DNA from 3 places in the Arthrobacter sp. W4I7 genome. Region 2 is predicted to be linked to each of the others. Evidence: riboswitches for the same ligand, from Rfam matches in the RefSeq annotation. Region 2 holds a riboswitch; each other region holds the start of a gene.
What was found. Region 2 has a riboswitch for thiamine pyrophosphate ahead of thiD (bifunctional hydroxymethylpyrimidine kinase/phosphomethylpyrimidine kinase). Riboswitches for the same ligand answer to the same signal wherever they lie in the genome.
Positions count from the first base shown of each region.

Region 1: another riboswitch for thiamine pyrophosphate. It lies ahead of QF047_RS00560 (ECF transporter S component); the one in region 2 lies ahead of thiD (bifunctional hydroxymethylpyrimidine kinase/phosphomethylpyrimidine kinase).
Region 3: another riboswitch for thiamine pyrophosphate. It lies ahead of QF047_RS06135 (FAD-dependent oxidoreductase); the one in region 2 lies ahead of thiD (bifunctional hydroxymethylpyrimidine kinase/phosphomethylpyrimidine kinase).

Region 1 covers NZ_JAUSXU010000001.1:123,635-133,278, reverse strand. The annotation lists gene QF047_RS00580 (UDP-N-acetylglucosamine 1-carboxyvinyltransferase) at 1-260, opposite strand, end outside; gene QF047_RS00575 (hypothetical protein) at 418-1,263, shown strand; gene QF047_RS00570 (energy-coupling factor transporter transmembrane protein EcfT) at 1,325-2,125, opposite strand; gene QF047_RS00565 (ABC transporter ATP-binding protein) at 2,122-3,675, opposite strand; gene QF047_RS00560 (ECF transporter S component) at 3,675-4,298, opposite strand; TPP riboswitch at 4,363-4,502, opposite strand; gene QF047_RS00555 (heme-degrading domain-containing protein) at 4,575-5,117, shown strand; gene QF047_RS00550 (hypothetical protein) at 5,194-5,403, shown strand; gene QF047_RS00545 (DUF4383 domain-containing protein) at 5,483-5,962, shown strand; gene QF047_RS00540 (iron-containing redox enzyme family protein) at 6,029-7,090, shown strand; gene QF047_RS00535 (glycosyltransferase family 2 protein) at 7,087-8,139, shown strand; gene QF047_RS00530 (CDGSH iron-sulfur domain-containing protein) at 8,136-8,351, shown strand; gene QF047_RS00525 (DUF4235 domain-containing protein) at 8,449-8,712, shown strand; gene mnhG (monovalent cation/H(+) antiporter subunit G) at 8,727-9,137, opposite strand; gene QF047_RS00515 (monovalent cation/H+ antiporter complex subunit F) at 9,127-9,405, opposite strand; gene QF047_RS00510 (Na+/H+ antiporter subunit E) at 9,402-9,644, opposite strand, start outside.
Region 2 covers NZ_JAUSXU010000001.1:1,735,047-1,744,690, reverse strand. The annotation lists gene QF047_RS08045 (hypothetical protein) at 1-233, opposite strand, end outside; gene nadD (nicotinate-nucleotide adenylyltransferase) at 241-855, opposite strand; gene QF047_RS08035 (hypothetical protein) at 911-1,144, opposite strand; partial or broken gene QF047_RS08030 (glutamate-5-semialdehyde dehydrogenase) at 1,223-2,606, opposite strand; gene proB (glutamate 5-kinase) at 2,633-3,742, opposite strand; gene obgE (GTPase ObgE) at 3,775-5,364, opposite strand; gene rpmA (50S ribosomal protein L27) at 5,481-5,744, opposite strand; gene rplU (50S ribosomal protein L21) at 5,805-6,113, opposite strand; gene thiD (bifunctional hydroxymethylpyrimidine kinase/phosphomethylpyrimidine kinase) at 6,377-7,909, opposite strand; TPP riboswitch at 7,917-8,014, opposite strand; gene QF047_RS08000 (ribonuclease E/G) at 8,187-9,644, opposite strand, start outside.
Region 3 covers NZ_JAUSXU010000001.1:1,316,872-1,326,515, forward strand. The annotation lists gene QF047_RS06110 (PHP domain-containing protein) at 1-269, shown strand, start outside; gene QF047_RS06115 (site-specific DNA-methyltransferase) at 335-1,207, opposite strand; gene QF047_RS06120 (DEAD/DEAH box helicase) at 1,216-2,913, opposite strand; gene QF047_RS06125 (RNB domain-containing ribonuclease) at 3,203-4,717, opposite strand; gene thiE (thiamine phosphate synthase) at 4,802-5,539, opposite strand; TPP riboswitch at 5,567-5,685, shown strand; gene QF047_RS06135 (FAD-dependent oxidoreductase) at 5,680-7,059, shown strand; gene thiS (sulfur carrier protein ThiS) at 7,056-7,292, shown strand; gene QF047_RS06145 (thiazole synthase) at 7,295-8,104, shown strand; gene QF047_RS06150 (4a-hydroxytetrahydrobiopterin dehydratase) at 8,160-8,498, shown strand; gene QF047_RS06155 (hypothetical protein) at 8,566-8,868, opposite strand; gene QF047_RS06160 (DUF3107 domain-containing protein) at 8,908-9,132, opposite strand; gene QF047_RS06165 (TetR/AcrR family transcriptional regulator) at 9,184-9,644, opposite strand, start outside.

The DNA.
Region 1 (9,644 bases), 1.6 Mb from region 2:
ACAGCACCGGAGAGGGTCCGCCCGCCCTCCACCCGGAGGTGCGTCATTTGGGGTTTACCCACGTTGACGATGCTTCGGCCGAAAATTGTTTCGAGGCGCTGGATCATCTTCAGGCTCAGGTTCTGCTTGCCCTGCTCCATCCGGGCAATGGCACTCTGGCTGGTGCCTAGCTCCGAGGCCAGCTGTCCCTGGGTCCAGCCCTTCTCGCTCCGGGCATCCCGAAGCATGGCGGCAACGTGTTCCGTGGTCTCTTGCGTCATGCAGGAAATATATCATAAATGAGTTACGGTGGAGCCTGCGTGGGCGCAAAAGCGGTAATAAGAGAACGTTTACCCACTACATGCGATAGAAATCGAACACTCTCCGTTCTTTACCCCGCCCACTGCTCCGGGGACACTGTAAGGACCTCTTCCTTCAGTGACCACGGAGGTGGCCCCGTTGCGGACGTCACAAGGCACGCGAACGCCCAGCCGCCTGGGCTGCTTTGATGCTCGCCGCCCTGCTCCTGATCCCTTGGCCGGCTTCCGCATCACCTTCACCGGAGAAGGCACCCAGTCGCTCCTCGGCAACGACATCTCGTGGCCCCAGTGCAGCCAGGATCTTCCCACGGGCCAGGCGTTCTCGATCGTCGGCGTCAACAACGGCCTGGCCAACACCACCAACCCATGCCTCGCCAAACAGCTCACGTGGGCAGCGTCGTCATCCGGCGGCACACCGCAACCAAAGGTCTCCCTTTACGTCAACACCGCCAATCCGGGGAGCGCAGGCTCATGGTGGCCCACCAGCGATGAATATCCCGCCGGCACCCCGATCCATAACCCCTACGGGCCCTGCAAGGCGAAGGACTACGGCAAGGCCTGCGCCTACATGTACGGCTACGCGAAGGCTTGGGATGACGCCCACATCCGCGGGATCAGCAAAGCCTCGGACTACATCTGGTGGCTGGATGTGGAAACCGGAAACAGCTGGTCCACCGCAGACAAGGACGCCAATTGCGCAGTCCTGGAGGGCATGACCGACTTCTTCCGCAGCATCAAAGCCAAGGGAGTGGGCATATATTCAACCGGCTCCCAATGGAGCCAGATCGTGGGAACCATCAGCAGTTCGAGCAACCTCTACTCACTGCCGAGCTGGTTGGCGGGGGCGCGCACGCAGACCGGTGCCAAAGGCAACTGTTCCAACCCGCCGCTGACGTGGGGCGGCCGGGTGACGCTCACGCAGTTTGTGTCGCGAGGGTTCGACTACGACTATTCCTGCGTCTGAGCGCCGCCCCGCGCCGCCGCACAGGCACCTGCACCAGCCGGACAAATCAGGCTTTGCCCGGTCAGCTCCCCAGCCACACCATGTTCCAGGTTCCTGCCCACAGCGAGGCAGCAAAGGCAGCACCGGCCATCAGCACGCCACCGCCCAGGACCCAGAGATCCAACCTGCTATACGTAGACTCCCGCGCCCAGGTCCGGGTTTCCCCGCCAAACCCGCGCGCCTCCATGGTCACCGCCAGGCGTGACGCGCGGCGGATGGCCTGAACCAGCAGTCCGAAACTCTGCCCCAGCGTCGCCTTGATCCGCTGCAGCGCGCTGCCCCGCGAGCCCACCCCGCGGGCACGCCGGGCCATGCCGATGGTTTGCCACTCTTCAGCCAGCAGTCCCACCAAGCGCATGGCCGCCAAGGTACCCAGCACGAACCGGTGCGGCAACCGGGCCTTTTGCGCCAGTGCGTCGGCCAGGTCAGTAGGGTCCGTGCAGCTCATCAGCAGTACCGCCGGCAGCGCAATCGCCAGCCCGCGCAGCATGAACCCGGCCCCCAGCTCCAGCGAGCCTTCGCTCATGGTCCAGATGCCGACGTCGATCAGCGTCCTTCCGCTGTCCGGCGCCAGGATGGAGGTGCTCCAGCCGCCCACGGCCGCGGCGATGATCAGCGGCCACCCCCGCTGCCACAGCAGCGTGAGGGTGAGGCCGGCCAGCGGGAACAGCAGGAGTTCCACAGCGAGGGCCACGGAGGCGGACACCCAGTCGATGGACAGTGCCAGCACAGCGGTCACCAGGAAGACGGCGGCGAACTTGCTCAGCGGATTGGCCCGGGTCAGCAGGGCGCGGTTTCCCTGCAGGTTCAGCTCCCGCCTCATGATGCCACCGTCTGCGCCGCAGCGATTCGCAGCTCCGTCCCGCCCAGGGCCGCCGTGAATTCGGCATCATGGGTCACCGAGACCACCGCAGTCCCGGCGTCCAGCAGTTCGGACAGGAACGAGGCCAGCTCGGCCCAGGTGTTGGCGTCCTGGCCGAACGTGGGCTCGTCCAGGACCAGGACCTGCGGATGGGCAGCCAGGACCGTAGCCACGGAAAGCCGCCGTTTCTCACCGCCCGAGAGCGTATACGGGTTGGCGTCAACGAGCTCCGTCAGCCGCAACCGCTCCAGCAGCTCGTCCACCCGCTCCATGCCGTGACCCAGATGCCGGGGGCCAAACCGGAGTTCGTCCAGCACCTTCCCCGTGACGAACTGGTGCTCGGGCTCCTGGAAAACGGTGCCCACACGCTCGATCAGTTGTTCCGCCTTCCACTGGAAAGGATCAATCCCGGCACCGCGGCTGAGGGCCAGGGTGGCGGAGACCTTGCCGGCAACCGGCTCAAGCAGTCCGGCAAGGGTCAGGGCGAAAGTTGATTTTCCTGCGCCGTTGGGTCCCGTGACGGCCAGCGCCTGTCCGGCCCGGACCTGCGCGGTAATGCCTTGCTGCACGGGTATGGGCGGCAGCTTCCGGAAACCCTTGCGGCGGGCCCGTTCACGCGAGACCGCCAGTTCCTCGGCGGCGAGCAGGAGGTCGCCGGTTCCGGAAGCGGGTTCCGCCCGGCGACGGGTTTCCGGAACATAGCCGGGCACCCACACCCCGGCAGCGGCCAGCATGCTCCGGGCCTCACTGAACACGCGGTCCGGCGGCCCGTCCAGAAGCACAGCTGGATCGGTGGACGAGCCGGGCTGCAACACCACAATGCGGTCCACCAGGTCCTTCCACACGGACACCCGGTGCTCCACCACCACCAGCGTCGCCCCGGTCTTCTCGAGGCAACGCCCCACGGCGTCGCGGACCTCGATCACCCCCGCGGGGTCCAGGTTGGCCGTCGGCTCGTCGAGGAGGATCAGCCCGGGCCGCATGGCAAGGATGCCCGCGAGCGCAAGCCGCTGTTTCTGCCCGCCGGACAGGGCCGACGTCGGATGGTCCAGCGGCAGGTGGGACAGGCCGACGTCGGCCAGCGCCTCGTGCACGCGGGCCCAGATTTCGTCCCGGGGCACGGCAAGGTTCTCCGCGCCGAAGGCGACGTCGTCACCTACGCGTGAAAGGACCACCTGCGTCTCGGGGTCCTGCTGCATGAGGCCGGCGCGGCCCCGCTGCTCGCGCGGGTAGGCTCCGCCAACCAGCAGCGAACCGGACTCGTCGGAATCGCCCGCCTCGCCGCCGTCGTCGTTTACATCGCCCAGGACCCCCGCCAAGGCATGAAGGAGGGTGGACTTGCCCGCTCCGGACGGGCCGAGGAGGAGCACGCGCTCCCCCGGTTGGATGTCCAGGTCAAGGGCATGCACCGCGGGTTTGGCCCTGCCGGCATGCCGCCAGCCCCAGCCGAGGGCGCTGATGGCAGCCGGGCGCGCCGCAACCGGAGTCCCGTGCTGGGAGGTAGCGGTCATCAGGAGAAGACGGGCTCCGTTGCTGCCTTCCGGGAGGCGAAGGAGCTCAGGACCCCGGTCTTCGCGAGGCCGCGCGTGGCGACCCAGGACAGTGCGCCGGCAATGATGGCGCCCGAGATGGCCGTGAAAATGATGTACGCCAGCTTGTCCCCGCCCGAGTAGGCGATGTTCCAGCCCCACGGCGCGAAGGAATCGTTCAGGCCGCAAAACAGCCCGGCGCCGGCCCCGGCAAGCAGGGATACCGGCAGGTTGAACTTCCTGTACACGAAGATGGCGAAAATGATCTCTGCACCCAGGCCCTGGACGAAGCCGGAGAAGAGCACGGAGGCGCCGTACTGTGACCCCATCAGCAGTTCACCGGTGGCGGCCACGGTCTCGCAGAACAGTGCTGCGCCCGGTTTGCGGATGATAAGCATGCCCAGCGCGGCCGGGATCATCCAGCCGCCGGCGATCAGGCCGGTCAGAGGCGGGTAGACGGCGTTCATGGGGGCCGAGACTGCGGCGGCCCCCTGGGACCAGGCCCAGAAGATGACTCCGCCGGCGATGGCGATCAAGGCTGCCACCACGATGTCCACAACGCGCCAGGACTTGCTGGTGGTCTTCTTTACTGCTGTTGTTGCCATGCGATCCTCCTGAGGAACAGGAGGGGAAAGTGGACCGGCCGGCCGCTGCTGCCGCGGCCGGACACACTTCGAGAACTCGACTCCCTTGCGCCGGTACTAACCGGATCAGGTTCGAGGGTCTGCGGCTGTCCGCACTCTCAGCGCCCACCTGCGGATCCTGGCATGGCCAGAACTGCCGACGGCGGCGCTCCCCTGTCGTTGAATGATTCTGTAGGTAAAACAATGCCCTGATGGGCGTGGTCCAGTTTACACCGGAGGAGGGGTAGATTGTGGGCCATGACTGCCAATTCGCGGGATATGACTGAGTTCGATCCCGACTCGGATGACACCCAGCCGGAAGGCTCCCTGCAAACGCTCATCGCCCGGATCGAGGGTGAAATCCGCGAGCTCCAGTTCCCCCGGTTCTCCATGGACGATGCGCTGAACCTGGGGCTGTTGCTGGTGGAACTGGGCAAGGAGGACCAGCTCCCCATCGCCATCGACATCACCAAGGGTGAACAGGTCCTGTTCCATGTCGCCCTGCCGGGCGCCACCCCGGACAACGAGCACTGGATCCGGGCCAAACAGCGTACCGCTGCCCGGTACGAGGTGCCGTCCCTGCTGGTGGGGCTCCGCGGACGGCTCCGCGGCGGACGGATTGAAGACCAGGCCTGGTTCGACCAAAGCCGGTACGCAGCCCACGGCGGCTCCTTCCCGGTCTATGTCACGGGGGTGGGCGCGGTAGCCGCCGTGACTGTTTCGGGGCTTCCCCAGGTGGAGGACCACAACATGGTGGTTCGGGCCCTGCGCGAAGTCCTTGGTTCCATGGGCGCGGACTGACGCCGGGCGTGGGTGAGATCGGACCCGGGGAGAGATCAGGCCAGAGCTGACGTCGGGCTTTGGCGGGGAGGGCATCATGAGCGGTCCCGTGGAGGAGAACCTGGTGCGGGCGGCGGTGGACAAAGCCGAGGACGAGATGATCTTCATCGGCCCGGACCACCCTTACTACCCGCTGCTCGCGGAACTTGTGGCCGCCGTCGGGATGGCCTGGCAGCAGGGGTACGAGCAGGGCCGCCACGGCGGGCGCCACCCGAACCCTTATACGTGGAAAAGCCCGGAGGAGTGAGGGCGGGCGGGAAGCGTGCTTAGCTTTTATTAGTAATCATGCTTACTATGTTGTTCCCGGCTTTTGAGGAGTACAGGTTATGGCGGTCAGCACCCAGGCCACCGCAGCGAGGACCGGCCTGCAGAAGGCCACCCGAGCCACGGGCGCAATTTTCCTGCTGCTGGGAATTTTGGGATTCATTCCGGGCGTGACCGCCAACTACGGTTCCCTGCGCTTCGCGGGGCCCGGCTCTGGAGCGGAGCTGTTCGGCATCTTCCAGGTGTCCGTGTTGCACAACGGCGTCCACCTTTTGTTCGGTATCGCCGGCCTGGTGATGGCCAGGACGCACCGGCAGGGGAGGAACTTCCTCATCTACGGGGGCGTGGCCTATCTGTTCCTGTGGCTCTACGGATTGTTGGTGGGTGATGACCTGCCGGCGAACTTCCTTCCTGAAAACAATGCGGACATATGGCTGCACCTGGCATTGAGCCTTGCCATGATCGCCCTGGCCATTCTGTTGTCCCCGCGGACCGTCCCCGGCAGCGCCTCGCGGGACCCCGACGCGGCGAACGAGACCTGAACGTCCATAAGACCGGCTGTCGAAGACGCAGCACCGGTAGCAATTCCCCCCGCCCAAAGGAGCATCATGAAGATCCCGGAACCCCGAGGTCCTATCAGCAGTACCCTGTTCACGACCCTCGCCCACGTGCCCGGCAGCGCTGAGGGAGCCGCCGCCGTCGAGGAACTGCGCCTGCTGGCCACACCCGGGGCGGCGTCATCCGCTGACATCGTCGGGGACGACGACGTCCAGCTGGCCCTTTTCTGCCTTTACGAGCTGCACTACTCCGGACTTGTTGGCGTCAGCGATGAGTGGGAGTGGGAACCCGGGCTGATCCAGGTCCGCCGCCTTCTTGAACGGCCTTTTGAAGTGGCGCTCCGGACTGCCGCGGCATCCGCTGCCGGAGAGATCAACGTACCGGCCGCTGCGAAGCTGACCAGTGACGCCGTGGCGGACATCCTTTTCGGACTGGCCGCCGGTGACACCGGGCCCAGCGTCTCCCGCTTTGTCGCCAAGAAGGCGACCCTGGACCAGCTCAAGGAGTTCCTGATCCACAAGTCCATCTACCAGCTCAAGGAAGCGGACCCGCACACCTGGGCCGTCCCCCGCCTTACCGGAAGGCCCAAGGCTGCCCTCGTGGAGATCCAGGCTGATGAGTACGGCGGCGGGCACCCCGAACGTATGCACAGCGCCCTGTTCGCCCGGACCATGCGCGGGTTGGGCCTGGACGACAGTTACGGCGCCTACGTGGACACGGTTCCCGCCGTCTCCCTCGCCGCAGTGAACATGATGTCCCTCTTCGGGTTGAACCGCCGGCTCCGCGGGGCCATCACCGGGCACCTGGCCATCTACGAGATGACCTCCTCGCAGCCGAACCGGCTGTACGGCAACGGCTTCCGGCGGCACGGCTTCGAAGCCGGGGTGACCCACTACTTCGACGAACATGTGGAAGCCGACGCTGTCCACGAGCAGATCGCCGGGCGCGACCTAGCAGGCGGCCTGGTGGAGGCCGAGCCTGAGTTGCTTGCTGACGTCCTGTTTGGTGCCACGGCGGCGATGGCCATCGACGGCAGGCTGTCCACCCACCTCCTGGCCAACTGGGAAAACGGCATGACCTCGCTGAGGGCGGCAGTACCGGCGGCAGCATGAATACCCCCATCGCAGGGCCCTCCGCGGAGTACATCCTGCCGCTGCGCTGGGCGGCGGAGACGGAACTGGACTCGGAGCTGCAGGACCTCGCCGCCTACCTCGAGCGCCTTCTTGAATGGATTCCCGTCACCGTGGTGGACGGCTCCGCCCCTGAGCTGTTCGAGCGGCACCACGCTGTTTTTCCACAGGGCGTCCGCCACCTCCAGCCCGGGCCCGCCGGCGGTAATGGCAAGGTGGCCGGTGTCATGACCGGGGTGCGCGCCTCCTCGGCGGAACTGCTGGTGATAGCCGACGACGACGTGCGCTACACGCGTGAGTCGCTCGCCGCCGTCGTCCATCACCTCAGCTCGGCGGACATAGTGCGGCCGCAGAATTACTTTGACCCGCTGCCCTGGCATGCGTGGTGGGACACATCACGGACCCTGGTCAACCGGGCCTGGTCGGCGGACTACCCTGGCACCCTGGCCGTTCGCAGGAGCGCACTGCTGGCAACCGGCGGCTACGATCCCGTGCTGTTCGAAAACCTTGAGCTGATCCGGACCGTCAAGGCAGCCGGTGGCCGCGAAAAGATCGTGCCGGATTTGTTTGTGGCCCGCAGGCCGCCGAAGTTCCGGCACTTCCTCAAGCAGCGCACGCGCCAGGCCTACGATGACTTCGCCCAGCCCCGGCGCCTCGCCGCCGAACTTGCCTTGCTGCCGGTGATTGCCTGCGCAGCCCGCCTTCCCGCCGGCCGGCGACGGGCCGCCCTCCTGGGCCTGGTTGCGGCGCCCGTCCTCGTCGCCGAGATGGGACGACGGCGGCACTCCGGGACGGCGGCCTTCCCCTTCCGCGCCGTGTGGTTCGCCCCGCTGTGGACCCTCGAGCGGGCGGCCTGCATCTGGATCGCCCTGGCGTTCCGTTTGGGCGGGGGCGTGCCCTACGCCGAAACCCGGCTTAAGACTGCCGCCCACTCGGAGGCGGAACTCCGGCGCCGGCACCAGGGCAAACTCTCCACAATGCAGGGCGGCGCCCGGAGTTTTACCGACAACCCAAACAAGGAGCAGCCATGAACCAGGAACGCGCCGAAAGCTCCATCGTGGTGTGCCCCGACGGCCCGCTGATTATCCGGGGCGACTTCGACATCGTGACGCCGTCCGGCGCCCCGGTCCCCCGCCAGCGCCAAACGGTGGCACTGTGCCGCTGCGGCGCGTCAGCCATCAAGCCCTATTGCGACGGCACCCACAAAATGATCAAGTTCCGGACGGAACCTCCTGCCAACTGACGCAGCCAAATGCCGGCCGCCGTTGCTGTGCCGTAGCCGCAGAATGGGCGGTTAGGCTGGGTACAGCCCGTTTTTCCGCCCGCAAGGAGTACAAAGAATGAATCTCTTCATCAAGCTGCTCGGTACCGGTATAAGCCTTGGCGCCGGCTTCATCGGGACCAAGCTGGTCAACACCGTCTGGGAAAAGAGCACCGGCCGGAAGCCGCCCACCGGCAAGGACGAGGACATCCCCACCAGCCTGCAGTCCGCCCTGACGTTCGCGCTGATCTCGGCCTCCGTCAGCACCATCATCCAGGTCCTGGCCAACCGCGGCACCCAGCGTGCCATCACCCGGTTCGCCAAGAGCCAGGACATCGTCTGACGCCTTAGCCGCTTCTAGTTCAACGAGCCGTCGCCGGAACCGTCCTCGCGGGCGGTTTTGGCGGCGGCTTTTTGCACTACCGCCTCCAGTTCGTCGGCCGTCAGCAGTTCGCGGTGCAGGTGCTTGGTGCGGTAGCCGGCCCGGCCCACCATGTGCGCGGACACCGGCACCGTCAACAGCTGGAAGATCCAGGCGACCACCAGCGCCGGCCACACCCACCAGGTGCGCATCTGCAACCCGATCGAGGCCAGCAGCAGGAACAGCCCCAGCACCTGCGGTTTGGTGGCCGCGTGCATACGGCTCAAAAGGTCCGGGAAACGGAGCAGGCCGATCGCCGCACCCAGGGACATCACCGCACCGACCACCATAAACACGGCGGACAGCAGGTCAATCCAGAAATCCAGGCCAGTGGCGTCAGGACTCATCCGGCTGCTCCCTTCGGTCTGCCACAAAGCGGGCAACAGTGACGGACCCGATGAACCCGATGATGGAGATGGCCACCACCAGCATCAGGTTGTTCAGGTGCCGGTTCACGGCCATGTCCACGCACAAGGCCCCGCCCAGGATGGCGAGCAGGACGTCCGCCGCGAGCACCCGGTCAAGCAGTGACGGGCCCCGCGAAATCCTGATGATGGCCCCGCCCGCGGCGAGCGAGAAGATGACGGCTGTGAGAACCAGGACGGTCTGCATCATGGGGCTGTCTCCATCCGTACGGCGTCGAGTTCCTCCCTGGTGCCCATGATCCGGATCAGCCCGGCCTCGATGGACCGGACCTCCTGCCGAAAGTTCTCCACCTCTTCAGCGGAGCTGATGTTCAGGGCGTGCAGGTACAGGGTGGAGGTTGACCGGTCCACCTCCACCACCAGCGAGCCCGGAATCAGGGAAATGACATGCCCGGTGGCGGTGACCAGCAGGTCCTGGTGGCTCCGGAG
Region 2 (9,644 bases):
TCTTCCAACTCCTTGATGGTCCGCAAGGCCGCGCGGTCCCGGGCACGAATCTGTGAGGAACGCTGGGTGTGTGTCTGTTCAGGTGCCTGGGAAGTTGCCCCGGAGGCACCTGGGCCAGGCCGTTTTGTGGCAGGGGAAAGCTGCTCCGTGCCCGTGGACACGGATGGCTGTTGTGCATCCCTGGCCTTCCGGAGTTCCCGGCGGCTGCGGATAGGGGGCTGTTCCTGACTCATTGAGAACTCATTCAGTGCTGGCTGGTTCGCTTGCTTCGGAGGTTGGAGCCTTCGCGCCTGCCGGATCCTCCAGGTAAAGGCCGTACTTGGCGATGTACTGCACCACCCCGTCAGGAACGAGGTACCAGACGGGATTGTTCGCGGCCACGCGGGAACGGCAGTCCGTGGAGGAGATGGCCATCGCCGGCACCTCCAGCAGGCTGACATCCGTCCGGCCCATGCCATCCAGCACGTGCCCCGGCCTGGTGACGCCAACGAAATGGGCCAGTGACCACAGTTCGTCAATGTCCTTCCATGACAGGATCTGCGCCATGGCGTCTGCTCCGGTGATGAAGAACAGGTCCGCCTCCGGGCGCTGGGCGCGGAGGTCACGCAAAGTGTCAATGGTGTAGGTGGTCCCCGGACGGTCCACGTCAACCCTGCTCACTGTGAACCGGGGATTGGAGGCGGTGGCGATGACGGTCATCAGGTACCGGTGCTCCGCCTCAGTGACATGCTTGTGGGCCTTCTGCCACGGCTGCCCGGTGGGGACAAAGACCACCTCGTCCAGGTCGAACTCGGCAGCCACTTCACTGGCTGCCACGAGGTGGCCGTGATGGATGGGATCAAACGTCCCGCCCATCACGCCCAGACGCAGCCTGCCATTGGCACCGTTACGGTGCAGAGCGCGGGAAATGTTAGTGGCCCTGCCCGTGATCGTGCTTGTTCGGGTGCTGGCGGTGCGGATCCGCGTGCTCCTCCGTGGCAGAGTGGCGGTTGCCCAGGTTGTTGTAGGACAAGGTGATGAACATCAGCACCAGGAAAATGCCGAAAATGCTGACGCCAAAGACCCACGGCTCAGCCCACAGCGGCGCGAGCTGTTCATGTTCTCCGCCCTCGGCGACGGTTGTGGCAATCTGCTGGAACAGCATGTTCTCCCCTAGTGCTCAAAGGATTGTGGCAGCGGAAAGCTCCGCCGTTTCTGACTTCTGGTCTATGTTACCGCGTTGCTACCCGCGGACCTGGCCCTCGCCCTGCACGATCCACTTGGTAGTGGTGAGCTCGGTCAGGCCCATCGGGCCGCGGGCGTGCAGCTTCTGCGTGGAGATGCCCACCTCCGCACCAAGGCCCAGTTCCCCGCCGTCGGTGAACCGGGTGGAAGCGTTGACGATCACCGCAGCGGAGTCCACTTCGGCGATGAACCGCTCGGCATTGGACAGGTTGTTGGTCAGGATCGCTTCGGTGTGACCCGTGGTCCAGGTGCGGATATGCTGCACGGCTTCGTCGAGGCTGTCCACCATGGCAATGGCGAGGTCGAGGTCCATGTACTCGGTGGCCCAGTCCTCGTCCGTGGCCGGTTCCGACTCGATCGACGCGGGAAGGGCGGCACGGATGCGCTCGTCGGCGTGCAGCCGGACGCCCGCTTTGCTGAGGGCCGTGGCGACGGCGGGCAGCACCGTGGAGCCGGAGTGGACCAGCAGGGTTTCCACCGTGTTGCACACGCTGGGACGCTGGGTCTTGGCGTTCAGGAGGATCTCCACTGCCATGTCTTCGCTGGCGGACTCGTCAATGAAGATGTGCACGTTCCCCTCCCCCGTCTCGATGACGGGGACGGCGGAGTTGGTGACCACTGCCTGGATGAGGTCGCGGCCGCCGCGGGGAATGAGCACGTCCACCCTGCCGCGGGCGCGCATGAGGACGTTGGCACCGGCGCGCCCGTACTGGTCCACGGTCTGCACGGCGTCGGCAGGCAGGCCGACCGATTCCAGTGCCTCGCGCAGTACGCGCACCAGGACTTTATTGGTGGCCTCGGCGGCGCTGCCACCGCGCAGGATCACCGCGTTGCCACTCTTGAGGGCAAGTCCTGCGATATCCACCGTGACGTTGGGCCGTGCCTCATAGATGGCGGCAACCACACCCATGGGGACGTTGACCTGGCGCAGGCGCAGCCCGTTGGGAAGAGTCTGCCCGCGGACCACGTTGCCCACGGGATCAGGGAGGTTTGCCAGGTTCTCCAGGGCAGCGACAAGCCCGGCAAATCCGGGCCTCGGTCAGCGTGAGCCGGTCCAGCATTGCTGCGGAGGTGCCGTTGGCTTTGCCTGCCACGACATCATCGGCATTGGCAGCAAGAATGGCGGCCGTGTTGGCCTGGAGTGCAGCCCCCACCGCACGAAGGGCGCGGTCCTTCCAGGCACGGTTTGCCATGGCCATCCGCCTCGCCGCATGGCGGGAACGGTCGGCGATGGCGTGGACCGCTGCTTCGACATCACCGCTGCCGGAAACCGGAGCCTCGGCCGGGACCTCTGCTGCGGATGAACCGGCCGGCTGCACTGTGGAAGCAGCAGCGGTATCTCCGGAATTTTCGGCAGTCTTGTGGATCAGGGCCTCAGTCATGTTCCAAGTTTAGGCGAGCCCGGGGCTCAAACCAGCACCAGGTCATCTACGTGAACAACTTCACGGTCGTAGCCGCTGCCGAGGGCCTCGCCCAGGTCCCGGGTAGAGCGCCCCAGCATCTGCGGCAGTTCGGCAGACGAATAGTTCACGAGTCCCCGCGCGATGACGGTGCCGTCGGCACTTGCTATCTCCACGGCGTCGCCCGCTTCGAAATCACCGTGCACAGCGGAGATACCTGCCGGGAGCAGGGAGGTGCGGTGGTGCCGCACAGCCTTGACCGCGCCGTCGTCCAGGACCAGGCGGCCCTGCACGGATGCTACATGGGCCAGCCAGAGCAGCCGGACGGGCTTGCGCGCTCCGTTGACGGTGAACCAGGTGCCCACGTCCTCGCCGTTCAGGGCTGCGGCAGCGTTGGGCGTTGAGGTGACCAGCGCGTGGATTCCGGAGCCGGCGGCCATAGTGGCGGCCTCAACTTTGGTCTGCATGCCGCCGGTGCCCACGCCGGCTTTGCCGGTTTTGCCGATGGACACGCCTTCGAGGTCGTGGGGGCCTTCAACGAGCGGGATCCTCTTGGCGCCGAGGGACGGCGGTCCGTCGTACAGGGAGTCGACGTCGGACAGCAGCACCAGGGCATCGGCCCGCACCAGGTGGGCCACCAGGGCGGCGAGGCGGTCATTGTCCCCGAACCGGATTTCGTGCGTGGCCACGGTGTCGTTTTCGTTGACCACGGGAACCACGCCGAGGTTGAGCAGCCGGTCCAGGGCACGGAAGGCGTTGGTGTGCTGGCTGCGCCGCATCAGGTCCTCCGCTGTGAGCAGCACTTGGCTGACTGTCACTCCGTGCGCTCCGAAGGCCTGCGTGTAGCGGGCCATCAGCAGGCCCTGCCCCACGCTGGCCGCGGCCTGCTGGGTTGCGAGGTCGCGCGGGCGCTTGGCCAGGCCCAGGGGGGCCAGGCCGGCGGCGATGGCACCAGAGGACACGAGGATAATCTCCGTGCCGGTATTGCGCTTGGCTGCCAGTGCATCGGCGAGGGCAGTCAGCGACTCCTCGGAGATGCCGCCCTTGATGCTGGTCAGCGACGACGAACCGACCTTGACCACAATCCTGCCCGCGTTGGCGAGCAGGCTCCTGTCCACGGACCGGGGGAAGCGACTCCGCGGCTGCAGCCCTAGAACTCATTGTCTGCGTCCAGTCCACTCTCCTTGAGTGGCTTGGCAACCCGCCGCCTGCTCACGGACTCGGTCCAGATGCCGGCTTTGCGTTCTGCCTCAAGTTCGGCCCGCGCGGCGGCCTTGGCGTCCTTGCGTTCCTGCTGCTCTTCGCGCTTCTGGCCGCGGGTGGGGCGGTCGCCGATATCGGCGAAGCGGATGTCGGTACCGCGGGGCGACGCCAGGAGCTCGGCACCGGCCATCATGGTGGGCTCCCAGTCGAAGACCACGCCGTCGTCCCCGCCGATCACGACGGTGTCGCCGGGCTTTGCGCCCTGCTTGAACAGTTCGGTCTCGACGCCGAGCTTGGCGAGGCGGTCTGCCAGGTAGCCGATGGCCTCTTCGTTGGTGAAGTCCGTTTGCTTGACCCAGCGTTCCGGCTTTTCGCCGAGGACGCGGAACAGCGGCTCCAAGCCCTTCTCCTCGCGGCGGATCTTGAAGCCGGATTCGTTGACAGCACGCGGCCGCAGGACAGCCGGCTGGACCTTGGGCGGGGCTGTTGCCACGGCATCGCGCGCGGCCTTGACGATTCCGGCCATGGCGAAGCCGAGCTGGCGCAGGCCCTCGTGGCTGGTAGCTGAGACTTCGAACACCTGGTAGCCGCGGGATTCAAGCTCCGGACGCACGAAATCAGCCATGTCCTTACCGTCAGGCAGGTCCACCTTGTTCAAAGCCACGAGGCGCGGGCGGTGGTTCAGCGGAACCACATCGCCGTCCTGGCCGGCGTAACTCATGTCCACCGCATACTTTTCGAGCTCGGCCTCGATGACGGCCAGGTCCGAAAGGGGGTCGCGGTCCGATTCGAGGGTGCCGCAGTCCAGGACGTGGACCAGCGCGGCGCAGCGCTCCACGTGGCGCAGGAAGTGGTGGCCCAGACCCTTGCCCTCGCTGGCGCCTTCGATGAGGCCGGGGACGTCGGCGATGGTGAAGCGCACATCGCCCGCCTGGACGACGCCCAGGTTGGGAACGAGCGTGGTGAACGGGTAGTCGGCGATTTTAGGCCGGGCGGCAGACATGGCAGCGATAAGGCTGGACTTGCCGGCGGACGGGAAGCCCACCAGGGCGATGTCCGCGATGGACTTGAGCTCGAGGACGATGTCGCTGGATTCGCCTTCGATCCCGAGCAGGGCGAAACCGGGGGCGCGCCGTTTCTGCGACGAAAGGGCAGCATTGCCCAGGCCGCCGATGCCGCCGGCCGCGGCCACGTACTGGGCGCCTTCGCCTACGAGGTCCGCGAGGACTGTGCCGTCCTTGGACTTGACGACTGTGCCGTCCGGGACGGGGAGGATGAGCGTCTCGCCGTTCTTGCCGCCGCGCCAGTCACCCATGCCGGGCCCACCGTTGGTGGCGTGGCGGTGGGGTGCGTGGTGGTAGTCGAGGAGGGTGGTGGTCTGGTGGTCCACGCGCAGGATCACGTCGCCGCCGTTGCCGCCGTCGCCGCCGTCGGGACCGCCCAGTGGCTTGAACTTCTCACGGTGGACGGAGACGCACCCGTTGCCGCCGTTACCGCCGGATACGTGCAGTACTACCCGGTCTACAAAGCTGGCCACGTGGATCTCCTCAATGCTGTTTCCTGGACGCCGCCAGGCGCCAAGAAGATTGTAATGCGGTTAAAAGAACAGTGGAGCGGACCAACTGGCCCGCTCCACCGCTTCAGAACTATTGGTTACTCTGCAGCTGCAGCAGCAACGATGTTGACGACGCGACGACCGCGGCGGGTACCGAATTCAACGGCTCCCGGGGTCAGTGCGAACAGGGTGTCGTCGCCGCCACGGCCAACGCCGGCGCCCGGGTGGAAGTGGGTGCCGCGCTGGCGGACGATGATCTCGCCTGCGGAAACTACCTGGCCGCCGAAGCGCTTGACGCCGAGGTACTGAGCGTTGGAATCACGACCGTTGCGAGTGGAGCTCGCGCCCTTTTTATGTGCCATCTGAAATGCCTGCCTCTAAATTCTGGGGAATCTGCTGAAAAACCTGAACAGTAACGAAGGTTACTGGATACCGGTGATCTTGACCTTGGTCAGTTCCTGACGGTGACCCTGGCGCTTCTTGTAACCGGTCTTGTTCTTGAACTTCTGGATGACAATCTTCGGACCACGGAGGTCGTTCAGGATCTCAGCCGTAACGGTTACCTTGGCCAGGTCAGCAGCGGCTGTGGTGACCTTGTCACCGTCAACCAGGAGCAGTGCGGGCAGCTGAATGGTGCTGCCAGCTCCACCGGCGACGCGGTTCAGGGTAACGAAGTCTCCGACGGAAACCTTCTCTTGCCGGCCGCCTGCGCGGACAATCGCGTACACCACTTGGGAACTCACTTCTCTCGACGTTTATAACTAAATTTGCGTGCGGAACCGACTATCAAAAGCCTGGTTTCTCGCTGTGCCTCAACGCCGTGGGGTCATAACCCAAGTGTTGGCGTAAGCACCGAAGATCCAGAATACGCTAATTTTGTCTTCGGCCGCAAATGAGGCTGGTTCCCGGCGGTTTGCTGTGATAGGTACCACAGCCCAGGTCCGGCGTCCGCACCCTGCCCCACCATAGTACCGGTCCGCCCGCCGGCAACTGCTCAGGAGTGCAGGCGCGGCGCGTCGAAGAAGTCCACTTCAAGGCGGCAGGACTGCTTGAACGCGGTGATCATGGCCTCCCGGTCCGCGGCCGAGGCCTTGCGCCCCGCCTCATCCACGATGGCAATTGCCTGCCGGGTGGCAGCGGCAAAGTCCTCGTCGGCGTACGTGCGCAGCCAGGCGGCGTACGGGTGCCCGGCAGGTTCGCCGGCGGCCAGGAACTGGGCGTGCAGCGTGGCGCCCACCTCTGCGTAAAGCCAGAAGCAGGGCAGGACGGCGGCCGCCAGGACCGCGTAGCTGCCCGACGCCGATGCTGCAGTGAGGTGGTCGACGTAGGACTTTGTTACCGGGCCGAGCTGGGGCTGGATGGAACGGGTGCTCAGCCAGGAGCGGTGCAGTTCGGACTCGACTTCCAGGCACTGACTGGCTGAGCCTGCCCAGAAGAGCTGTTCAGCCTCCGTTGGCGCCAAGGCACTGGCCCGCGCCAGCACGCGGGAATATCCGTTCAGGTAGATGGCGTCCTGCGCGAGGTAATACGCGAACTCCTTCTCCTCCAGGCTGCCGGAAGCCAGGCCGCGGATGAAGTCCAGGGCGTAGATGTCATCCAGGTCCTTGCGGGCGTCGGTCCAGAGCCGTGCGGCGAAGCTCCCTTCGGACAGAAGTGGCTGCAGGTGGTGGAAGTGGTGGACCGGGCCGTTGCCGCTGCCCACCTCCAACGTTCCGGACGCTTCCAGGGCGCCGGCCAACCACGGTTTGACTTCGCGGAGCGAGCCCTCCCAGTCCCCCAGCCGCGCCTGGGCAGCTGCCATCGCGGAGGACAGCGAACAGCCGGTGCCGTGGCTGTTGCGGGTAGCCACCCGCTCCCCCTGCAGCACTACCACTTCCCCGGACAGCAGGCCCGCGGTGTTGACCAGGGCGTCCGGGCATTCGTTGCCGTCCAGGTGTCCGCCTTTGACCAGCACGGTAGCCCCAGTGGCCGCGGAGAGGGCGCGGCCCTGCTCCAGGGCGCCGGCCCAGCTCCGCTGGACTTCGCCGCCAACCAGCATTGCGAGCTCAGCCAGGTTGGGGGTGATGAGGTGCGCCAGCGGCAGGAGTGCCTGCAGCGCGGCTTCGGCGGACTCCTGCAGCAGCCGGTCGCCGCTGGTGGCAACCATTACGGGGTCCAGGACCACGACGGCGGGACGAACCTTGCGGAGCCAGTCCCCCACCACCTCGATCACCTCCGCGCTGCCGAGCATTCCGATCTTGACGGCATCGATGCCGATGTCGTCGCTGACGGCGTCAAGCTGCGCGGCCAGGAACCCGGCAGGTGGTACGTGCACGGACCGGACGCCCTGGGTGTTCTGGGCAGTGAGGGCCGTGATGACGGCCATCCCGTAGCCGCCGAAGGCCGCGATGCTTTTGAGGTCGGCTTGGATGCCGGCGCCGCCGGAGGGATCGGAACCGGCAATGGAAAGCACCCGGGGTATCGGGCGGCCCGGCGCGGCGGGCAGAAAAAAGGTTGCCGGAGCCGGTGACGGTGTGGCAGTGGGCATTGCAAGAGTCGCAGACAAGAGACATCCCTTCGCCGGTGCTAGCCGGACAGGTTCAACGGGTGTGGATCTCAGCCGGCTCTCTGCGCGGCACCCCGTGTCGGTTCCCCAGCCTAGCTTTTTTTGACGACGGCAGGCAGAAGGTGACACAGTGCGACCGGCCGGGCTTTGAATTCTGCTGGCAGCCGGGACACCTTGAGCGCAGATACAGGAATGCCCGGCCGGCCACGGTTGGTGGCCCGCCGGGCATTCCTGGTGATAGTCAGCGTTACTTGACCCTTTAGAGCTCCGAGGCCGGAACTCCTACGCCCAGGATGATGGGCGCGTCGGCTGGCTTCGCAGCCGGCGTGCCGGCGCCTGTGTTTGCAGTGCCCGTGTTTCCGGTACTGGCAGGCTCGGGTGCCTTGGCCTGGTGGGAATGGCCCGTGCCGGCGGCAGCAACGTTCTCGTGCTGCTCGACGGCGGTTTCGTTGGCGGCACCCTGGGCACGGCTGGCACTGCGGTGGCGCCGGGGCCGCCGTTGCCGCGACTGCTCCAGCGTGTGGTCGCTGTAGTCCTTCTCGGGTGCTTCTACGCGCTGCTGGGCCGGCTGCGACTGCTGCACCGGCTGCGACTGCTGCACCGGCGTCGCCTGCTCCACCTGGGGCTTCAGCTCAGGTTCGGCCTGCGTTTCCGTTTCCGGCTGCGCTTCGGGTTCCGTTGCCGCCGGCTGGCCAAGGTGGGCGAAAGCCTCTGCAAGCCGGTCCAGGGTCAGGGCCGGCCGCGGCTGCTGCTCGTCCGCGTGCTCAACGAACGGCAACGCGACCTTCTCGCCGCCGAAGGTGAGCACGGCAGCCGGCCGGGTATCGGCGTCGGGCTTCTCCACGGCCTGTTGCCTGGCTGCGGCCACTTCATCGTCGTGCACGTGCGCTGCGTGCGCCGCTGCGGCGATGTTGGCCAGGGCAAGCCTGGTGGCTTCCGCTTTGGCGTGCCGCTCGGCGTCCGACGGGTCGGGGTGAACGGTGTGTACCTGGACGGCAGCAGCGGGCGCTGCTTCAGGCTGCTGGCCGTTGCGGCCGCGCCGCCGTTTGCGGTCGGGGCGGGCAGCGGACTGGTTGTTGTCCGGACGCAGGCTGTCGGGGCGGCTGCCTTCGCTGCGGACTTCCGGCCTGCTGTCGGAGCGCTGGACGTGGTGCTCGGCGGCCACGATGTTGGCCCGGCGGTGCTCCACGGGGTCGTCGTGGGTGACGATGCCGCGGCCCGCGCACGTTTCGCACTGCTCGCCAAACACTTCGAGCAGCCCGGTACCCATCCGCTTGCGCGTCATCTGCACCAGACCCAGCGAGGTCACTTCTGCCACCTGGTGCTTGGTGCGGTCACGGCCCAGGCATTCCACCATCCGGCGGAGTACCAGGTCGCGGTTGGATTCGAGCACCATGTCGATGAAGTCGATGACGATGATGCCGCCGATGTCGCGCAGCCGGAGCTGGCGGACCACTTCCTCGGCAGCCTCGAGGTTGTTCTTGGTCACCGTCTCTTCGAGGTTGCCGCCGCTGCCGGTGAACTTGCCCGTGTTGACGTCCACCACGGTCATGGCTTCGGTACGGTCGATCACCAGCGAACCGCCGGAAGGAAGGAAGACCTTGCGTTCCAGCGCCTTGTGGATCTGCTCGTCGATGCGCCAGGCCGTGAAGATGTCCTGGTCCTTGGTCCACTTCTCGAGGCGGCCCACCAGGTCCGGAGCCACGTACGTGACATA
Region 3 (9,644 bases), 420 kb from region 2:
CGTCCCGTGGCCGGATCGTGGGCGAGCGGGTCTACCAGGAGATGATCGACGCCGGGCTGGCCGGCCTGGAGATCAACCACCGCGACAACCCGGAGGAAGGCCGCGGGTTCCTGCGCCGCCTCGCCGCCAAGCATGACCTGCTGATCACCGGGTCCTCCGACTATCACGGGACCGGCAAACCAAACCTGCTTGGCGAAAACATGACCGCCCCTGAGGTCCTGGCCCGGATTGAGGAACTCGGGACCGGGACCGCCGTCGTCCGCCCCTGACCCCGCCCTCAACCAGGTAGCGCCAGCCAGGCGTTTTGAACCCTCAAAACGAGACTTGGCGCTACCTAGCTAGGCGGGAAGGACGTGAACTCGGCGTGCGCACCCAAACGCTTGGCCATAATGTCGATCGCAGGCTGGTTCTGGTCCACGCACACAAACTTCCGGCCGAGCTTCGCGGAGACGGCCCCCAGCGTTCCTGAACCGGCGAAGAAGTCCAGGCACCAGTCGCCGGGCCGGCTGGAGGCTGCCACGACCCGGCGGACCAGCCCCTCCGGCTTCTGCGTTGGGTAGCCGGTTTTTTCCTTGCCCGTGGGGGAGACGATGGTGTGCCACCAGACGTCCGTGGGCAGCTTGCCCAGTTCGCGTTTGGCAGGGGTGACAAGCCCGGGCGCCATGTAGGGTTCCCGGTCCACCTCTGCGCTGTCGAAGTGGTATTTCGCCGGGTTTTTGACGTACACGAGGATGTTGTCGTGCTTGGTGGGCCAGCGGTTCTTGGCCCGGGCCCCGTAGTCGTAGGCCCAGATGATCTCGTTCAAAAAGCACTCGCGGCCGAAGATCGCATCCAGCATCACCTTGGCATAGTGCACCTCGCGGTAGTCCAGGTGCAGGTACAGCGTTCCGTCTTCGGCCAGCAGGCGCCACGCCTCAACGAGCCGCGGCTCAAGGAAGGACCAGTAGTCGCTGAAAGCGTCGTCGTAGCGGTGCAGTGCGCCCTTGATGGTGTCGTAGGAGCGCCCTTTGAATCCGAAGCGGTCCCCTGTGCCCTCCGCGTTGGCCACCATGGTGGTCTGCTGGCGCTGCTGGGGCCGGCCGGTATTAAACGGCGGATCCACGTATATGAGTGTGAAGGCGCCGTCCGGCAGCGAGGGGAGGAACTCCGCGTTGTCCGCGTGAACCACCAGGCTGCTGCCGTCCGGCGCCCAGACGGTGTCAGTCATGAAGGGTATTAGGCCTCGGTGCTGCCAGGCTGCGCGGTATTTTCGCCGGCCACTACCTCGCCGTTGCGGCGGCGGGTCCGTGTGCGGGGGCGCCGTGTACGCGAGGGCTGTTCCGTGTCGGTCGTTGCCGGGGTTTCGCTGGCAGCGGCAGGGTTTTCGGCTGCGTCGGACGTACGACGGCGGCGCTCACCGGAGCGGCTTGTGTCGCCCCCGGTGCGTCCGCCTTCGCGGTTTCCGCCCCGGCCTTCGCGGCCCCAGTTGTCCCGTTCGCGGTTGTCCCGTTCACGGGGACGTCCGCCGTCGCGGCCGCTGCGGGTGTTTTTCTTGCCGGTCTCGCCCAGGTCTTCAAGGACCTCGGCGTCAACCCCGGCAAGGGTGCGCTTGTCGCGCGGCAAACGGCCCTTGGTTCCCTCGGGGATGTCCAGGTCCTCGTAGAGGTGCGGCGAGGACGAGTACGTTTCAATGGGTTCAGGCACGCTCAGGCCCAACGCCTTGTTGATCAAGCCCCAGCGCGGCATGTCGTCCCAGTCCACGAAGGTGACGGCAGTGCCCTTGTTGCCGGCGCGGCCGGTACGGCCTACGCGGTGCAGGTAGATCTTCTCGTCTTCCACGCACTGGTAGTTGATGACGTGGGTGACGTCCTCGACGTCGATGCCGCGGGCAGCGACGTCGGTTGCCACGAGGACGTCCACCTTGTTGTTGCGGAAGGCCCGGAGAGCCTGCTCGCGGGCGCCCTGGCCCAGGTCGCCATGGATGGCGGCGGCAGCGAACCCGCGGTCCACCAGCTCCTCGGCCACCTTGGCGGCGGTGCGCTTGGTCTTGGTGAAGATGATGGTGCGTCCGCGGCCCCTGGCCTGGAGGATGCGGGCCACCACCTCGATCTTGTCCATGCTGTGGGCACGGTAGATCAGCTGGCGGATATCGCGCTTGGTCAGGCCTTCATCCTCCGGATCCGCTGCGCGGATGTGGGTGGGCTGCGTCATGTAGCGGCGGGCCATGGCGATGACGGGACCGGGCATGGTGGCGGAGAACAGCAGGGTCTGGCGCACCGCCGGCGTCGCGGCGATGAGGGTTTCGACGTCCGGCAGGAAGCCCAGGTCAAGCATCTCGTCCGCTTCGTCCAGGATGACGATCTTGACGTTCTTCAGGCTCAGGTGCTTCTGCTTGAAGAGGTCGATGAGGCGGCCCGGGGTGCCCACCACAACCTCCACGCCATTCTTCAGGGCTTCCACCTGGGGCTCATACGCGCGGCCGCCATAGATGGTGGCGATGCGGGCGTTCCGCTTGCGGGAGGCGGTTTGCAGGTCATTGGCCACCTGCACCGCGAGTTCGCGGGTGGGGACGATGACCAGGGCCTGCGGCGCGCCGGGGACCGCGAGCTTTTCGTAGCCGGGATCGTCCTGGCCCACTACCCGCTGGAGGGCGGGGATGCCGAATCCAAGGGTCTTGCCGGTGCCGGTCTTGGCCTGGCCGATGATGTCGTGGCCGGACAGCGCCACCGGCAGGGTCATGGCCTGGATGGGGAAAGGGTGGGTGATTCCGGCGTCGGCCAGGGATTCCACGATGTCGGCGCGCACGTTGTAGTCCGCGAAGGATTTTTCCGCAATCTCGTGGGGCTTCTCGTCCGAGATGATGGTCTCTTCCGGCTCGATGGTCTCGGTGCCGGACTCGTCGGTCAGAAGCTGGTGGGTATGCAATTCACTCACTGGGGAGTTTCCTTATTCATTTGGGCATTGGCGCTGCCTGCTCAACGGGCCTGCCGTCAGGCGGTTCCGGAGCACGCTCGGGCGCACAAGCAATTCCAGTGGAAGCCGATCGCGGGCTATCTAAATGCTGGCACTGGTGACCAACGGGTAAATCTCAAGATCGCGTAGGGGCGGGCTTGTTGGTTTCAAATCAAGGAAATCAACGACCGGGCATCCATTTCTACACCTTCAGTCTAGCGGCAGGGAGCCCAAATACCGGCTTTGGCTCTTCCAGGGAACTTTGCCGCCGCTACTGCACCAGCTCGAAATGGACTTCGCGTGTTGCGATATCCGACGAAAGAAGGCGCACCCGGACCTTGGTTCCGGGCTCCAGTTCACCGGCACAGCGGGCGGTCACGGCGGGGTCCCTGATCTGGATGATCCCTGAACCGCCGTTGCCGTTGCCGTTCTTCCCGGTCCCGTTCCCGTTGCCGTTTCCGTTTTTGCCGTTTCCGTTTTTGCCGTTTTCTTTTTGCGGCTTCGACCCGGAAATAACAATTGCTTCGAACTCCTGGCCCACGTGGTTGACCAGCAGCGCAGCCTCCACCGTGTCCAGGGCCATCCGCTCCATCCGCGACGCCAGCTGGTCCGAACCGGCCATGATCTCCGGCAGGGTTGGCAGCGCTTCCCGCGCCCAGCCCGGCACCTTCCCGCCGTTGCTCAAGGCCTCGCAGATGACCAGGACAAAGCGGTCAACCAGGCGTCGCAACGGAGCAGTGGTGTGCGCGTAGGCGGCACCGATGGCGGACTGGACGGCCTCTTCCGGCACGGAACCGTCAAAGGCTGTGTAGGCGGCGCCGCGGAACAGCATGCCGGCGGAGTGCATGATGGACAGCTGGCGGGGATCGGTGGGGTCCAGGCTCCGCAGGTATTCCCCGTAGTTGACTTCGCCGTCCCAGGGCTTGCCCAGGGCTTCGGTCTGCAGCCGGAAATGGTTCAGGGAGCGCTCGTCCGGGGACGGCATGGTGCGCAGGATGCCCACCTTTCCCGTGAGCATGAGGCGGGCGGCCGTCATTCCCGTCAGCAACGAGATCTGCGCGTTCCAGTCCTCCACGGGAAGCTGGGGAGCGGCGTCAATCCGGTAGCCGCCGTCGGGCAGTTGGACGATCTCCTGATCGGGCATGTTCAGGCTGGCGCCCCCGCGGGCCCGCTCCAGCTCCACACGCTTGAGCCCCACCTCTTTGAGGAGCCGCAGCACCGGCGGGGCGGTCCCGGCGTCGAGTTGGGCCTGCGCGCCCTTGTAGCTGAGCTTGGCCCGGCTGCGGATACGTGCCCGCCGGACGGCGGCAGACGTGACCTCGGCGGCACCGTCGAGCCGGAAATCCCAGACGAACGCAGAGCAGTCCTGGTCAGGAAGGAGGCTGCCGGCCTGCTCACTGATGATTTCCGGATGCAGCGGGATCCGTCCGTCCGGGGCATAGAACGTCTGCCCGCGGCGGCGTGTTTCCGCGTCCAAAGGTCCGCCGGGGGTCACGAACGCCGGCACATCCGCGATGGCGTAAAGCACGTGGTACCCGTCGGCGTCGGGCTCTATGAACAAAGCCTGGTCCAGGTCGGTGGAGGACGCAGGATCGATAGTGACGAACTCGACGGCGGTCAGGTCGTAGGCGGGAAGCTGCAGGGCTTCCACGGCTGCTTTGGCGTCCGCCACGGCCTCGTCCGGGTACGGGCCGGGCAGCTCCAGCTCGGCGCGCAGCGCACCAAGTGCCGCCTCGAGCGCGTTTTTGTGCTCGTGGACGTTGGGAGCCAGCCGATGGTGTGACACGAAAATCAGCCTAACTCGAATTCCCGCCATAATGCAGGCATCCTGGCCGGGAGCGGACCAGTGCGAAACGCTGCGTCAGGAGCCTCAGGAAGCGGGGGCGTCCAGGGCGGCAAGGAGTGAAGCGGCGGCGGCTGCCGGATCGTCGGCTTCCGTGATGGCGCGGACCACCACGATCCGCCGGGCGCCCGCTTCCACCACTTGCTCCACGTTGCCGTGGTCGATACCGCCGATGGCAAACCAGGGGACACCGCCGTCGGCCTGTCCTTCCTGCGCCGACGCGCGCGCAGCCCCGGCAGCGTACTTCACCAGCTCAAGCCCCACGGCGCTCCGTCCCGGCTTGGTGGGGGTTGCCCACACCGGGCCAACGCAGAAGTAGTCCAGCCCCGCCGGACCGGCGGCCGCGGCGAGGGCGGCGTCCACTTGCGCGGGAGCGTGGCTTGACAGGCCGATTGCCGCGTTGCCGTTGAGCAGGGTGCGGGCGGCGGCCAGGGGCAGGTCCTTCTGGCCAATGTGGAACACCGGCGCCCCGGACAGCACCGCGATGTCCGCCCGGTCGTTGACAGCCCACAGCCTGCCATGCCGCTCCGCGGTTTCCTTCAGGACGGCCAGGAGCTCCAGCTCCTCGGCGGCCTCGATGGATTTGTCCCGGAGCTGGATGATGTCCACTCCGCCGGCAAACGCGGCATCCACGAACTGCCCGAAATCGCCGCGGTCCTTCCGGGCATCCGTGCAGAGGTACAGGCGCGCCGTGCTGAGGCCATTGCTGATCTTGGTAGTGCTGAGGACATCGGTTGCGGCGGCAGGAGTGTGGGACACATTCATGGGGGCAAGCCTAGTTCCTCTACACTTGCCTCGTACTGCGGGAGCCTGCGGCAGCTGTCACAAAGCGCCGGGCTGAGAGGGCGTCAGAGCCGACCGCTTGACCTGATCCGGCTAGTACCGGCGTAGGGAAGGAGACACACTTGGGCGCACCATCCAAGCCCGGCGCAGCGGAACAGCTATCTGCGCCTGCCGGCGCCATCCGCGCCGATGTCGCCGTAATCGGCGGCGGAGTCATCGGCCACGGCATCGCCTGGGAGGCGAAACGCTCGGGACGTTCCGTGGTGCTCATCGATGACGCACCGGGCTCCGGGGCCAGCTGGGCTGCCGCCGGAATGCTGGCCCCCGTCAGCGAGCTGCACTACCAGGAGGAGGACCTCCTCGAACTGATGCTGGACGCTTCGGCCCGCTGGCCCGCATTTGTTGCCGGCCTCCGCGCCGCATCAGGTGCTGATCCGGGATACATCACGACGCCGACCCTCGCCGTGGGCGCCGACGCCGCCGACCGCCGTGCGCTGATGGACCTGCGCGCCGTGCAGCAGGCCAACGGACTCACCGTGGAACCCCTCACCGTCCGCGAAGCCCGCAAACGGGAAGCGCTGCTTAGCCCGGCCATCGCCTGCGCACTGGACACCCCGGCAGACCACCAGGTGGACCCGCGGCTGCTGGTGGATTGCCTCCGCCGCGGCCTCGCTGACTCCGGCAGCGGGAACGGAACCCGCAACGAAGGTCCCGGCAGCGGGATTGAAGGCAGCGGCACGGCAGCAGCCAGCGCCGTCGACGGCTATGCCGTGCCGGACAAGGCACAAGCGCTGCTGTGGCAGGACGGTGCGGTTGCGGGCGTTCAGCTTGCCGGCGGGGGAACCGTGCTTGCCGGCGAAACGGTCGTGGCGAACGGGCTGCACGCTGCAGAACTGGAGTCCCTGCCCGAGGGCCTGCACCTTCCGCTGCGGCCCGTCTATGGGGACATCCTGCGGCTCGCAGTGCCCCCGCATCTGCGGCCGCTGGTGACGTCCACCGTCCGGGGGCTGGTGCATGGCGTTCCGGTGTATATCGTTCCGCGCCGGGACGGCACCGTGGTGATCGGGGCAACGCAGCGCGAAGACGCACCGTCCGCCGCCGGCGCAGTTTCCGCCGGCGGCGTCTACCAGCTCCTCCGCGACGCGCAGGTGCTGCTTCCCGCCGTCGCCGAACTTGAACTCCTGGAGTGCACCGCCCGGGCACGCCCCGGAACGCCGGACAACGCACCGCTGCTGGGCCGGGTACCCGCCCCGGACGGCGCGGGCCAGGCTGGCAAACACGTTCGCGGCCTCATCATCGCCACCGGGTTCTTCCGCCACGGCGTCCACCTGACGCCGGCCGCCGCCGCCATCTGCCGGGACCTCCTGGACGGCCGCGAGGACCCCCGCTGGGCGCCCTTCAACCCCGCCCGCTTTGCCGGCGCCGCAACCGCCCGCGCCGCAACCACCCCCATCCCAACAGGCCGCCTGAGCCACCAACCGCCGACAAAGGAAACAGTATGAACATCACCTTGAACGGAACGCTGCACCCCGTGCCGGACGGTGCTTCCATCACGCTGCTCGTCAGCCAGGTCACCGGCCGGCCCCTCGGTGCAGACGGCCAGGCCACGGACGGGCAAAAACTCGGCGTGGCCGTGGCACACAACGCCCAGGTAGTACCGCGCAGCCAGTGGTTCGCCACCGCGCTCGCGGACGGCGACGAGGTTGAACTCGTCACGGCTGTGCAGGGAGGCTGACCATGAGCGAAACCACTACCGCTGCAGCCCCCTCCGCGCTGCAGGATCCGCTGGTCATCGACGGAGTGGAACTGGAATCCAGGCTCATTATGGGCACGGGCGGCGCGCCCAGCCTCGACGGCCTGGGCGCAGCGCTCCTGGCCTCCGGCACGGGCCTGACCACGGTGGCTATGCGCCGCTACTCTCCCGCGGAGACGGGCTCGCTGTTCCAGCTGCTGGTGGACCACGGCATCCGGGTGCTGCCCAACACGGCAGGCTGCTTCACCGCCCGGGACGCCGTGCTGACAGCCGAGCTGGCCCGTGAGGCGCTGGAAACCGACTGGGTGAAACTGGAAGTCATCGCGGACGAACAGACCCTCCTGCCGGACGCCGTCGAACTGGTGGATGCCACCGAACAGCTCGTCAACAGGGGCTTCAAGGTGTTCGCCTACACCAACGACGATCCTGTCCTGGCCCTCCGGCTCGAGAACCTCGGGGCCACTGCAGTGATGCCGCTCGGGGCGCCCATCGGTACGGGCCTGGGCATCCTGAACCCGCACAACATTGAACTGATTGTGTCCCGGGCCTCGGTCCCTGTGGTCCTCGACGCTGGAATCGGCACCGCCTCGGACGCCGCCCTGGCCATGGAGCTGGGCTGCGATGCCGTCCTGCTCGCCACGGCGGTGACCCGGGCGCAGAATCCTGCCCTGATGGGGGAGGCCTTCAAACACGCAGTCATCGCCGGTAGGCTGGCGAAAGCGGCCGGCCGGATACCGCGCCGCGAACATGCACTGGCGTCGTCGGCCATGGAAGGCCGGGCAGAGTTCCTGTAGGCCTTCCGGGTTACCGGCGGCAGCCCAGCCAGCGCCCGACGGAAGAGGAGCAGCCATGGCCGCCACAGACGTGCTTACCCCCGAACGGCTCGAGGACGCCCTGGCCGTCCTGCCGCACTGGCGCTACCACGAGGGCGCCCTCGTAACGGTGTACAAGATGCCCACGTCGGCTGCTGCACTCAAGCTGGTTGCCGCCGTCGGGCGCCTCGCCGAGGAACAAAACCACCACCCGGACCTGGACTGGCGGTACAACAGAGTGTTCCTCCGCTACACGTCGCATGATGCCGGGGGAGAGGTCACCGCCCGCGACGTGGGGGCGGCGGAGGCCGTGAGTGAAGCGGCCGCGGCGGTCCATGCCGTTGCGGAGCCGGCCAAGCATCCCGCCGGCGCCTAGCCCGGCTTAAACGCCCGTGACCACTGCCGGCGGCAGTGGTCACGGGTACTTGCGTGAGTTCTTGAGGCTAGAGCTTCAGCGCCGCAGTAAGCCGTTCCAGATCCCGTTTGGCGCGGGTGCGGCCCAGGTAGATGACGGCCGCCACGGCCGCCGCTGATCCGATCACCATAGGGAGGACCCACGGCATCCAGGTCAGCCCTGGCCGGTAACCAAAGCCAGCGGTCACCAGGATGATCCAGCTCAACGCGCCCACACCCACGGCAACTCCGGCCGGCACGCCAACGCCGTATTTTGTGTGGCGTTTGTCGTTGGCCCAGACGATGAAACCTGCGGCAGCTGTCACCAGCACCACGATGGTCAACGAAAGCATGGCCCTCCTCTGAATACTCGCCTTGTTAGAAGGTGCGGGCTAGAACTGGCCGAACCCTACGCGGCGGACTTCTTCAGCACCGATTTCCACGTAGGCCAGTGCCTTACCGGGAACAATGATCAGGCGTCCCTTGTCATCCTTCAGGCGCAGGTCGCCGCCGTTGCTGATGGCTTCCTGGACCACCTTGGCCACCGAGTCTGCATCATCATTTGACTCCAGCACAATTTCGCGGCCAACGTTCTGAACGCCGATCTTAATCTCCACAGGGGGCCTCCCAGCCAGTTCACGTTTCTCAGGTTATGTCTTATTTGTAGTCTAGGACTCTTTGGGGAAGCGAGAGATTCCGCGCCAAGCTAAACGGTAGATGAGGTCACTGGCCACATCGAGGTCCAGATTGCCGTCCGTTTCCAGCCAGTACCGGGCACTGACGTGGGCCATGCCGGCAAGGCCGCGCCCCAGCAGCTCTGCCTCCAGGTGCGGAAGCTTGGTGTCTTCTGCGATGACGCGGGCAATGGCATCGGCGAAGGTCCGGTTGAAGGTTTCCAGCCGTGAGCTGACATCCGGATCATTGATGAGGTCTGACTCGAACACCAGCCGGTGGGCCTGGTCATCGTTGGCGATGAACTGGAAATAGGCCCTCATCACGGCCTGCACCCGTTCGTCGTTGTCCGTGGTGGAGTTCAGCGCCCCCAGCATCAGCTCGGTCAGGGAGGCCAGATGGCTTTCGAGCAGGGCCAGGTACAGCTCCCGCTTCGAAGGAAAGTGTTGGTAAAGGA